3 regions of the Bifidobacterium pseudocatenulatum DSM 20438 genome follow, and region 1 is predicted to be linked to each of the others. Evidence: riboswitches for the same ligand, from Rfam matches in the RefSeq annotation. Region 1 holds a riboswitch; each other region holds the start of a gene.
What was found. A riboswitch is a leader RNA that binds a small molecule or an ion and turns the genes downstream of it on or off. The one in region 1 is predicted to bind thiamine pyrophosphate.
Positions count from the first base shown of each region.

Region 1 (3,235 bases):
TTCAAAACGAAACTACCAGAATTACTAAAGGTAATACTGCCATTTTCCTATTTTCTTTGCTACCAGTATGGCGTAACTTCCAGACCATATGCGCTTATGATCGCCGCAATGCTGCTCATAGCCATCAATTGGAACAACCGCAACACCAAGCCATGGCCAGTCATACTCAGCATGATGCTGCTATGCGCCACGAGCTCTTACGGATTGGCAATCGCCGGCATGCTTGCCTTGAATTGGACGATTCAATTTCTCTGCGGCGAACGCTCGCTTATAAAAAACAAGCAGCGTTTCGCGGGACTTGTTCTGCTACTGGTATTCGCCATTATACTGCTCCTCAACGTACTCCCCGCACCCGGCACATACCACGGTGACTTTGACATACATGGCACTGCAACAACATCACCCGCATGGGTTTCCGTATTCAACACCTGGCTGGTAATGCCTTCCGAGACGTTGTTCACTTCAACCCTGTCGGATGGCAATATGCAGTTCATCGCTCTCACGCCAAGCGAGCTGTTTATGCCGTGCGTAATGTCATGCCTGATGTGGTGTTTTCTTATTCAGATTTGCCTACGCCGGAAAACCGCATCATTGCTGCTCACCACATACTTGGGTATAAGCGTTGCGTTCACCGCGCATCTTTCCATGCATCATGCGGGAATCATCTTGGGATTCTTCATCGCCATTCTCGCCATCGATTGCGATATCGAAAAAATCAATTCCAACGATTGGCCTCAGTGGATCCGTAATCTCAACAACCGTGTTATGACTCTTCTTGGACCGAAGAAAACGGAACGGTATCTCCGTTTCTTCAAAATCCTCGGTCTTATCTTCATGCTTGTCAGCGTGTATTGGACGGCAAGCGCCAGTATTTGCGATATTCGGTACGACTATTCGTCTTCCCGGGCGGTAGCGTCTTTTATCAAAACCAACCATTTGGAGCAATACCGTTGGATGGCAGGCTGGACACGCGTCAGCAAGAACGACACCGCTTCCAATCCAGAAATCAACAAAATCATCGACAAAGGCGGATATTGCGGCGGCACCGACTGCATCGACTACACTTCTTGGTACGGCAGCACCCTTATCGATTCAGCCCCTTACTTCGACCATACGCTTCTTGCCAATGCATACAAGGGACGAAGCTATTCGTCGTGGGAATGGTGCGTTGACCCCTATGCGGGAAAGAAAGACATCGAAACATGGAAATCGTGGGGCGAACCCGAATTCTACGACACTCTGTATCAGCCATTTTTCTTCTCCGACCTTGGTTACGACAGAAACCATTACACGAAAATCAAAATCGCCGAAACCAAGACACCTTGGAAAAGCACATGGTCGGAAGGCGCCTGCGAAATTTACGTGCGCAACGACATTTACGAGAACGTATTGCATTCGCCCGATCCTGGAATCGACTGGCCCGACGGCGCAACGCGCAGATAACAAGTGGACCGGCATCCAACTGGAACGTGTCGATTGTTCGTTTATGCAAAACGTGCCACTGTCAGCACCTTTGTATAGGTTAGATATGTTATGTACATGCAGGGGGGCTTCCGGCGAAAGCGGAAGCTGAGATAGGCAAATGCCTGACCCTTTGAACCTGTTGGTTAGGACCAACGTAGGGAGCAGACAATGGGCGATGACTCATATGCAGCTGCATTGCGTGAACAGATTGCGCAGGCAGTAAACGACGTACGCGAAACCACACCTTTGGCACAGTCGTTCACCAATTTCGTAACGATGAATCTTGTGGCCAACGCGCAGCTGGCCGCCGGCGGCACCGCAGCCATGAGCTTCCTGCCTGACGACGTGATCGACACCGCGGAAATCGCCGGATCGAACTACATCAATGTGGGCACACTCCTGCCGTTCTTCAAGGACGCGCTACCGGAAATCGCCTACAAACTGCACAAGAACGGCAAGACGTGGGTACTTGATCCGGTCGCCGCGGGCATCGGCAAAACCCGTACCGCCATTCTCGAATCGTTCCGCACATACCCGCCGACCATTGTGCGCGGCAATGCGAGCGAAATCATCGCGCTCGATGCGATGTGGGGTTTGGCACAGCATGATTCCACCGTTCCCGGCACTCGCCCGGCAGGCGTGGAAGCCGTCGACGAAGTCGATTCCGCCGTTGACGCGGCCAAACGAGTGGCTCGTCATCTTGCGAAATACTCCCCTGTTGGAGCCGGCGCGGTGGCCGTTTCCGGAGCAGTCGATCTGGTGACTGACGGCGAGCGCGTGTTCCGTTTGCCCGGCGGCAGCGCGATGATGACGAAGATCACCGGCGCCGGCTGTTCGCTCGGCGGCGTTACCGCAACGTATCTGGCCGTGGCCGAACCGCTTGTCGCCGCGATTTCGGCATCATTGCTGTATAACAGGGCTTCCGAAATCGCCGAAGCGAAATCGTCCGGTCCCGGATCTTTCCAAGTGGCGCTGCTTGACGCGCTTTGGAACGTCACCGCCGAGGAAGTCGCCGCTTCCGAAATCATCATCGACTAGGCTTTGCCGAACCCTGCATGGTATTCGGCATATCATGCGGGGTTCGGCAATTGCGTATATGGAAAATATGGACGATTGCCGGTTCACATTGTAGGTTTTCTGAATCACTTACCGAGAAGGGTTGATTATATGAACAATTATTCATATGCATCGATGCGCGATACATTCGATATGAGCGCCTACTTTGTGGTCGGCCCGCAGGATTGCAAGAGCCGTACTATTACCGGTGTGATTGAGGATGCGTTGCGCGGGGGTGCAACGTTCATCCAGCTGCGAGCCAAGAACACCGACGCGAAAGACATCACCAGCATGGCACGCGATATCGCGCAGGTTATCGAGAACAACGGCAAATCCGATTCCGTGGCGTTTGTGATCGACGATCGCGTGGATGTAGTTTGGCAGGCACGTCACAAGGGCATCAAAGTTGACGGCGTGCATATTGGGCAAACCGACTTGGAACCGCAGGAAGCCCGCGCGTTGCTTGGGGAAGATGCCATTGTGGGCTTGTCTGCCGAAACGGAAAGCCTGGTGAAGCTGATCAACGAGCTGCCTGCCGGCTGCATCGACTACATCGGGGCCGGCCCGTTGCACGTGTCCACCACCAAGCCGGAAGCTTCCGTTGGTGGCAACGATGGTTCCGGGCATACGCTCGACGAGGCGCAGATCAATGCGATCTGCGATGCGAGTGATTTTCCGGTTGTGGTCGGCGGTGGAGTGACCGCCGACGATATGG
Region 1 is NZ_AP012330.1:1,584,275-1,587,509, forward strand. It holds gene BBPC_RS06650 (hypothetical protein) at 1-1,443, shown strand, start outside; TPP riboswitch at 1,534-1,642, shown strand; gene BBPC_RS06655 (hydroxyethylthiazole kinase) at 1,633-2,502, shown strand; partial or broken gene BBPC_RS06660 (thiamine phosphate synthase) at 2,632-3,235, shown strand, end outside.

Region 2 (3,235 bases), 540 kb from region 1:
TCCACCGGCATCGGCGGAATATCCATCCAATCCGACAACATCTGCGGAGTCACCCTACGAGACATGCAATACGCGCGATACTGCATGTTATGGGCAAACTGGAAAGCGAAAATCTTATGTGCGAGCGCGTCGAACGCCTCATCCGGAGCGACCTCGCAACCATACTTTTCGATGAACTCAAGCACGTTTGCCTTGACTTCCTGCGCGTCGGCACCCAACGACATTGATGTCATATGCGGTATTCCTTTCTATAAACGATACTGATATTCGAAAGCAAATCAGATCTGCGACGGAACTTCAGCTTCGCTGTTTCCTTTACGACGATTGATCAGATTCGGCAGGTCGATCAGCAGTGCCTTGAGAATCACCACACAGAACGCCCCAACCAGAATCGAATTGGAGAAGAACACGTGAGCGCCGCCCTCCAAGCCGCTCAACGCGCTCGGCAGCGCGATGCCCAACAGCAGGGACAATCCAATGACCGCCTGGGAACGGTCGTTCGACTCCACCTTGCGCAGCGTATTGAAGCCCGTGCTGATCAGGCTTGCCGCGGCCGGCAGGAAAATGCCGCCGATCACAGGGGAAGGAATCAACGACAATACCGCTCCGGCCTTCGGAATGAAACCAAGAACCACAAATACCACGCCGGCGATGATCACCGGCACACGGGTACGGGTCTTGCCCTCATCCGTGACCTTAAGCAACGCGACATTCTGCGGATACGCGGTAGTGGTGAAACCGCCGATCATCGAAGAAATCGCGGAACCGGCAGCCTCGCCGGCCAAACCATAACGAACCTGACGATCCTCAAGCTTGACGCCCTGGATCTCACTGGCCGCCTGATACACGCCAAGCGCCTCCATAATCGCAACCATATATGCGATGAAGAACGGCACAAACACCGCCGCATCAAAGTCAAAACCGCCATACGGCATAATCTGAGGAAGACCAAACCAAGGCTTCGACGCGACACCGGAAAAATCAGCCATGCCAAATACCATCGAAAGCGCAGTGCCGGCAACCAGAGCAATCAGATAGGAAAGCGCCCTGACCATACCCTTGCCGAACTGGGAAAGCGCCACCACCAGCACGCAAGTCACGATAGACACGGCCAACGTCTTCGGATCGGCAAAACCATCATCGCCGGGAGCGCCACCAAGAAACTCGCTCAACGTGAAACTCGACAGCGAAACGCCAACCAGAAAAATAATCACGCCCGACACCATCGGCGCGAACAGAAAACGCATCTTCTCAATCACACGGGTCAGACACAGCACCAAGAAAATCAGCGAACTGACAAAAATCGACGTACCAGCGGCAGCCAACGAACCAGCAGTGCCCGCAGCGATCATCAACGCATCGAACGCGGCGGACGGACCCTGCACAATCGGCAAACGCACCAACCTCGTGGCCTGAATCAATGTGACCAAACCAGACACAATGAAAATGGCATTCACCATATTTGACGACAACGCCAACGGCAAGCCAATGGCACCAGCCACAAACACCGGATCAAGCCACACATTGGACACCAACACATGCTGCAAACCCAGCAGCACATTCTTCGGAGTCAACTTCTTCGAACCCGAACCAAGCTGCTCAGGCACCTGCGACGCATCAGACACGCCAAATCCCTTCTCTTTCCACGAAACACACGGCCAAACACCAGCCGTCAGCACAGAGAAGACGCGCACGCGCACCGTTCGTAACATCCCTACGCAGGCACTACCCTGTTCAGGTCATAAGGGTCCGGGCAAACGCCCATCTCAGCCACATCGGCTCCCCTGTACTCTTCGGACAACCACCAGCATAACGACACGCATCGATACCGGCAACCACCACAACCCAACACATATCCTCCACATTTTCCCAAGAAAAACAGTCTTGACTTTTCCGAGTATTCGTTATATGGACACGCGAAACGTATTTGATACAGGGGCGCGGTATTCTAAACCACGCATTAAAGAACCGCAAGACTTTTCTTGCCCAAAAACATTGAAGGTGGTTTCGGTGACTTTCCACGCCCCGTTAGATCTCACGATCCATGATTCCCAAGGTATGTACGATCCCGGCGCCGAGCACGACGCCTGCGGCGTGGGTATGGTCACCACCCTCAACAAGCGCCCCGAACGCAAAATCGTCGACGACGCCATCGAAGTGCTCGTCAACCTCAACCACCGCGGAGCCGTAGGCGCCGAAGAAAACACCGGCGACGGCGCAGGCATCCTCATGAGCATGCCCGACGAATTCATGCGCGCCACCGCAGGCGTCGAACTGCCCGAAGAAGGCCACTACGCCGCCGGCATCGCATTCCTCGACCGCGACATCGCCACCTCCGGACAACAAGAACAAGCCATCGCCAAAATCGTGCGCGAAGAAGGCCTCGAAGTACTCGCATGGCGCGTCGTACCCACCAACCCGGACGGACTCGGACTGCAGGCGCTCGCCAGCATGCCCGCGTTCAAGACGCTGGTCGTGGCCGACCCCGAAGGCCAGCTCGCAGGCATCGAACTGGACCGCAAGACCTTCCGCATCCGCAAGCGCGTCGAACACGAGGTGGGCATCTACTTCGCGTCCCTGTCCGCACGCACCATCACCTACAAGGGCATGCTCACCACCATGCAGCTCAAGCCCTTCTTCCTGGATCTTTCCGACGAGCGCATGAAGGCGAAGATCGCCATCGTGCACTCCCGCTTCTCCACCAACACGTTCCCGAGCTGGCCGCTGGCCCAGCCGTTCCGCCAGCTGGCCCATAACGGCGAGATCAACACCATCCAGGGCAACCGCAACTGGCTGTCCGCACGTGAAGGCCGCCTAAGCTCCGAACTGCTCGGCGAATTCAAGCCGCTGCTGCCGATCGCTACCCCGGGCTACTCCGATTCCGGCACGTTCGACGAATGCCTCGAACTGCTGCACCTGTCCGGACGTTCCATGCCACATGCCATCTCCATGATGCTGCCGCCGGCATGGGAGAAGAACGACCAGCTTGACCCCGATGTCAGGGCGTTCTACGAATACAACAATACGCTGATCGAACCGTGGGACGGTCCGGCGCACATCATCTTCACTGACGGCACCCAGGTCGGCGCGCTGCTCGACCGCAACGGCTTCCGCCCCGGCCGCTGGCAGCTTACCGACGACGGCTACATCGTGCTCGCATCCGAAACCGGCGTGCTCCCGGAGAACGCCGAGGAACACATCGTGTCCAAGGGCCGCCTGGAACCGGGCAAGATGT
Region 2 is NZ_AP012330.1:1,046,462-1,049,696, forward strand. It holds gene BBPC_RS04320 (LuxE/PaaK family acyltransferase) at 1-224, opposite strand, end outside; gene BBPC_RS04325 (solute carrier family 23 protein) at 279-1,712, opposite strand; TPP riboswitch at 1,694-1,796, opposite strand; gene gltB (glutamate synthase large subunit) at 2,011-3,235, shown strand, end outside.
Region 2: it holds a riboswitch for thiamine pyrophosphate, as region 1 does, so the genes downstream of both, BBPC_RS04325 (solute carrier family 23 protein) here and BBPC_RS06655 (hydroxyethylthiazole kinase) in region 1, are expected to answer to the same signal.

Region 3 (3,235 bases), 300 kb from region 1:
AGTTCAAAATACTGCTGGAAAATGGAACGGTGTGATACCGGCACGTCAAACTGGCAACGTAATCGCAAGAAAGCTCTGGCATGCCGCGTCTCCAGACGCTAGTCTGGTACGCGGCTAAAGGAGGAACCATGACCGACGAGCGCACCATCGAAGCGCGCATCTATGAGCGACTCAGCAAAGTAATCGACCCGGAACTGGGTCGATCTGTGACTGATCTGGGCATGATCGCAGCCATCGATGCGATACCGGTGGAAGGTAAGGCGAACACCTATGAGGTTCGTGTGGAGGTCGAACTGACGGTAGAAGGCTGCCCATTATCGCAGACCATCACCAACCAGATCAACGGAGCGGTGGCATCCTACCCGGATGCAACGCTGCTGCCGCGCATCGAAGTCGGATCTATGAGCCAAGACAAGCTCACCCAACTCGTTGCCGGTCTCAAAGCCGAGCGCAAGCAGAATCCCTTCAACAAGCCGGGCATCAAAACCCGTATTTTCGCCATAGCATCCGGCAAGGGCGGTGTCGGCAAATCGTCCGTCACCGCGAATCTTGCCGCCACTTTCGCGGCGCTCGGTTATGATACGGCTGCCATTGATGCCGACATCTATGGATTCTCGCTGCCGCGACTGTTCGGCGTGCACGCGCAACCCACCAATCTGAATGGCATGCTCATGCCCGTCACCGCTTGGGGAACGAAATTGATTTCCATCGGCATGTTTGCGGGCGCCGATCGCGCGATCCTTTGGAGAGGGCCGAGACTGCAGCGTTCGCTCGAACAGTTCCTTTCAGACGTGTGGTGGGGTGAGCCCGACGTGCTTCTGCTTGACTTGGCTCCAGGCACCGGCGATATGGCGATTTCCGTGGCCCAGGCCTTGCCGAACGCGGAACTGGTGGTGGTCACCACGCCGCAGCCATCCGCATCCGACATCGCGGTCCGCTCCGGCCTGGTGACGCTGCAGGTGCCGATGAAAGTGCGTGGTGTTGTGGAAAACATGAGCTATTACGAGCACAAGGGTGAACGTCTGCGGATTTTCGGCGAAGGCGGCGGCGCGCGCGTGTCGGAACAGCTGACCGAAAGCCTCGGTTATGACGTTCCTTTGCTAGCTCAGCTTCCGTTGGAACCGGAATTGAGGGAGACTGGTGAGGCCGGACGTCCGGCCGTGCTGAATGAGGATGGCTCATTACGTGCCGACGATATTGGCGAGACATTCAGGAACCTAGCTGAATCGTTGATGCGCAGGCCCCTGTAAAACTCTATGGAACCGTGTTCCCGTACTGCATTCAGTATGGGAGGGAAACCCGCGAAGACAGGCCATTGCAAAAAACCGAGCGTATTCCATACCGGAAACGAAGCGAAAATGAAACGGCCCTTGTGAAAATCTTGTGCCTTGTGTAGTATCAAGCGCAGACACGGGGGCCGTATGGCTGAGAGGAAGCAAACGCTTCGACCGTATGAACGTATACCGGGTAATGCCGGCGCACGGACGTCTCTCCATTCCCGTGCCTTGTCAAAGAGAGAAAGGCACATATCCTATGATTGAAGAAAAGCAGTCTTCCGTAGTGCGCAAGCACAACAACAAGTGGCGTGTAGTCGATATTGTCGTGGCTGCCATCATTGCCGTTGCGTCCGGTGTGATCTTCTGGGGCTGGGACATTGTCTGTACCGCACCACTGGCTCTCTTCGGAGCGGTGACCCCTGGTTTTGAAGGATTGCTTAACGCCTTTTGGCTGTTCGCAGGTCCTTTGGCGGCCATTATCGTGCGCAAACCTGGTGCCGCGTTGTTCGCGGAAACCCTTGCCGCCGCGCTTGAGCTCACCATGGGCAACCAGTGGGGTGTCGGCGGCTCACTGATCGTCGGCATCATGCAGGGCTTTGGCGCGGAAATCGGCTTCGCAGTCTTTGCCTACAGGAAGTGGGACCTGCTGTCCACCACCATTGCCGGCGCCTTCGCAGGTATAGGCTGCGGTCTGTACTACTGGATCACCAACCCGGCCTGGAGCACGGTGCGTGCCAGTATCTACCTAGGCACCTCCATCATTTCCGGTGCAGTGCTCGCCGGGATGGTGATGTATTTCCTACAGGTGGCCATCGCCAAAACCGGCGTGCTTGACCGTTTCGAATCCGGCCGCACGCAGGAACTGGTCTGACGATTCGTTTGTGAAGTCCCGTATCGCATTCACGGTGAGTGGATACGGGACTTCTTTGATGCGTGTTCGCCTTGCGAATGTCAAATGCAAAAGGAATGAAAGAACGATTCATGGGTACTGATGCAGGAAAACCGTTTTCCGCAGCCGGGGTGGTCGCGCGCGATTGGGGATGGCGGCATGCCTCACGTAAGGATTTTGCGTTAAGGCATGTGGATTTCACCATACAGCCGGGGGAGCGCGTGTTGCTGTTGGGCGCTTCCGGTGCCGGAAAATCGACGTTGATGGCCGGTCTTGCCGGCGTGCTCGGCGGTGATGATGAAGGCGAACTCGAGGGTGAGCTGCTGATTGACGGAACGGATGCCCGTCATTCGCGTGGGCGCTCAGGATTGGTATTGCAGGATCCCGATGCGCAGACGATTCTGGAACGTGTGGGAGATGATACTGCTTTTGGTTGTGAAAATCTGAATCTGCCAAAAAATGAGATTTGGAGCAGGGTCCGTTCATCACTCGACATTGTTGGACTTGGCTATATGAAACTCGATCGTTCCACACGCAGGCTTTCTGGCGGGCAGCGTCAACGTCTGGCTTTGGCTGGTGTACTCGCCATGCATCCCGGGCTGCTGTTGCTTGACGAGCCGACCGCCAACCTTGATCCGGAAGGCGTCAAGGAAGTGCATGATGCGGTACGTGGTGTGCTTGACCGAACCCATGAAACCTTGGTGGTGGTGGAGCATCATATCGACGTATGGCTTGATTTGGTGGATCGTGTCATTGTGCTTGGTAAGCCGGAATCCGATTCGCATGTCAGCGGAGTCATCGCCGACGGCACTCCGGAAGAAGTGTTTGGCAGCATGGCGCCGGTATTGACAAAAGGTGGTGCCTGGGTTCCGGGGCGCACCGTCGAAAGCCATATTCCCGAATCCAATCAATCGTCGGGAAATGTTGTTCTGCGAACCGAGGATCTCAGCTTCGGACGTGAATTCGCTCTTGGCGAGCGTGTGAACCTCGCGTTCCATGCCGGCGAGATTACCGCCCTGACCGGCAAAAACGGCGTGGGAAAATCCACGCTCGCTTTGACTTTGGCTGG
Region 3 is NZ_AP012330.1:1,280,008-1,283,242, reverse strand. It holds gene ligA (NAD-dependent DNA ligase LigA) at 1-35, shown strand, start outside; gene BBPC_RS05410 (Mrp/NBP35 family ATP-binding protein) at 129-1,250, shown strand; TPP riboswitch at 1,401-1,503, shown strand; gene BBPC_RS05405 (ECF transporter S component) at 1,534-2,148, shown strand; gene BBPC_RS05400 (ABC transporter ATP-binding protein) at 2,244-3,235, shown strand, end outside.
Region 3: it holds a riboswitch for thiamine pyrophosphate, as region 1 does, so the genes downstream of both, BBPC_RS05405 (ECF transporter S component) here and BBPC_RS06655 (hydroxyethylthiazole kinase) in region 1, are expected to answer to the same signal.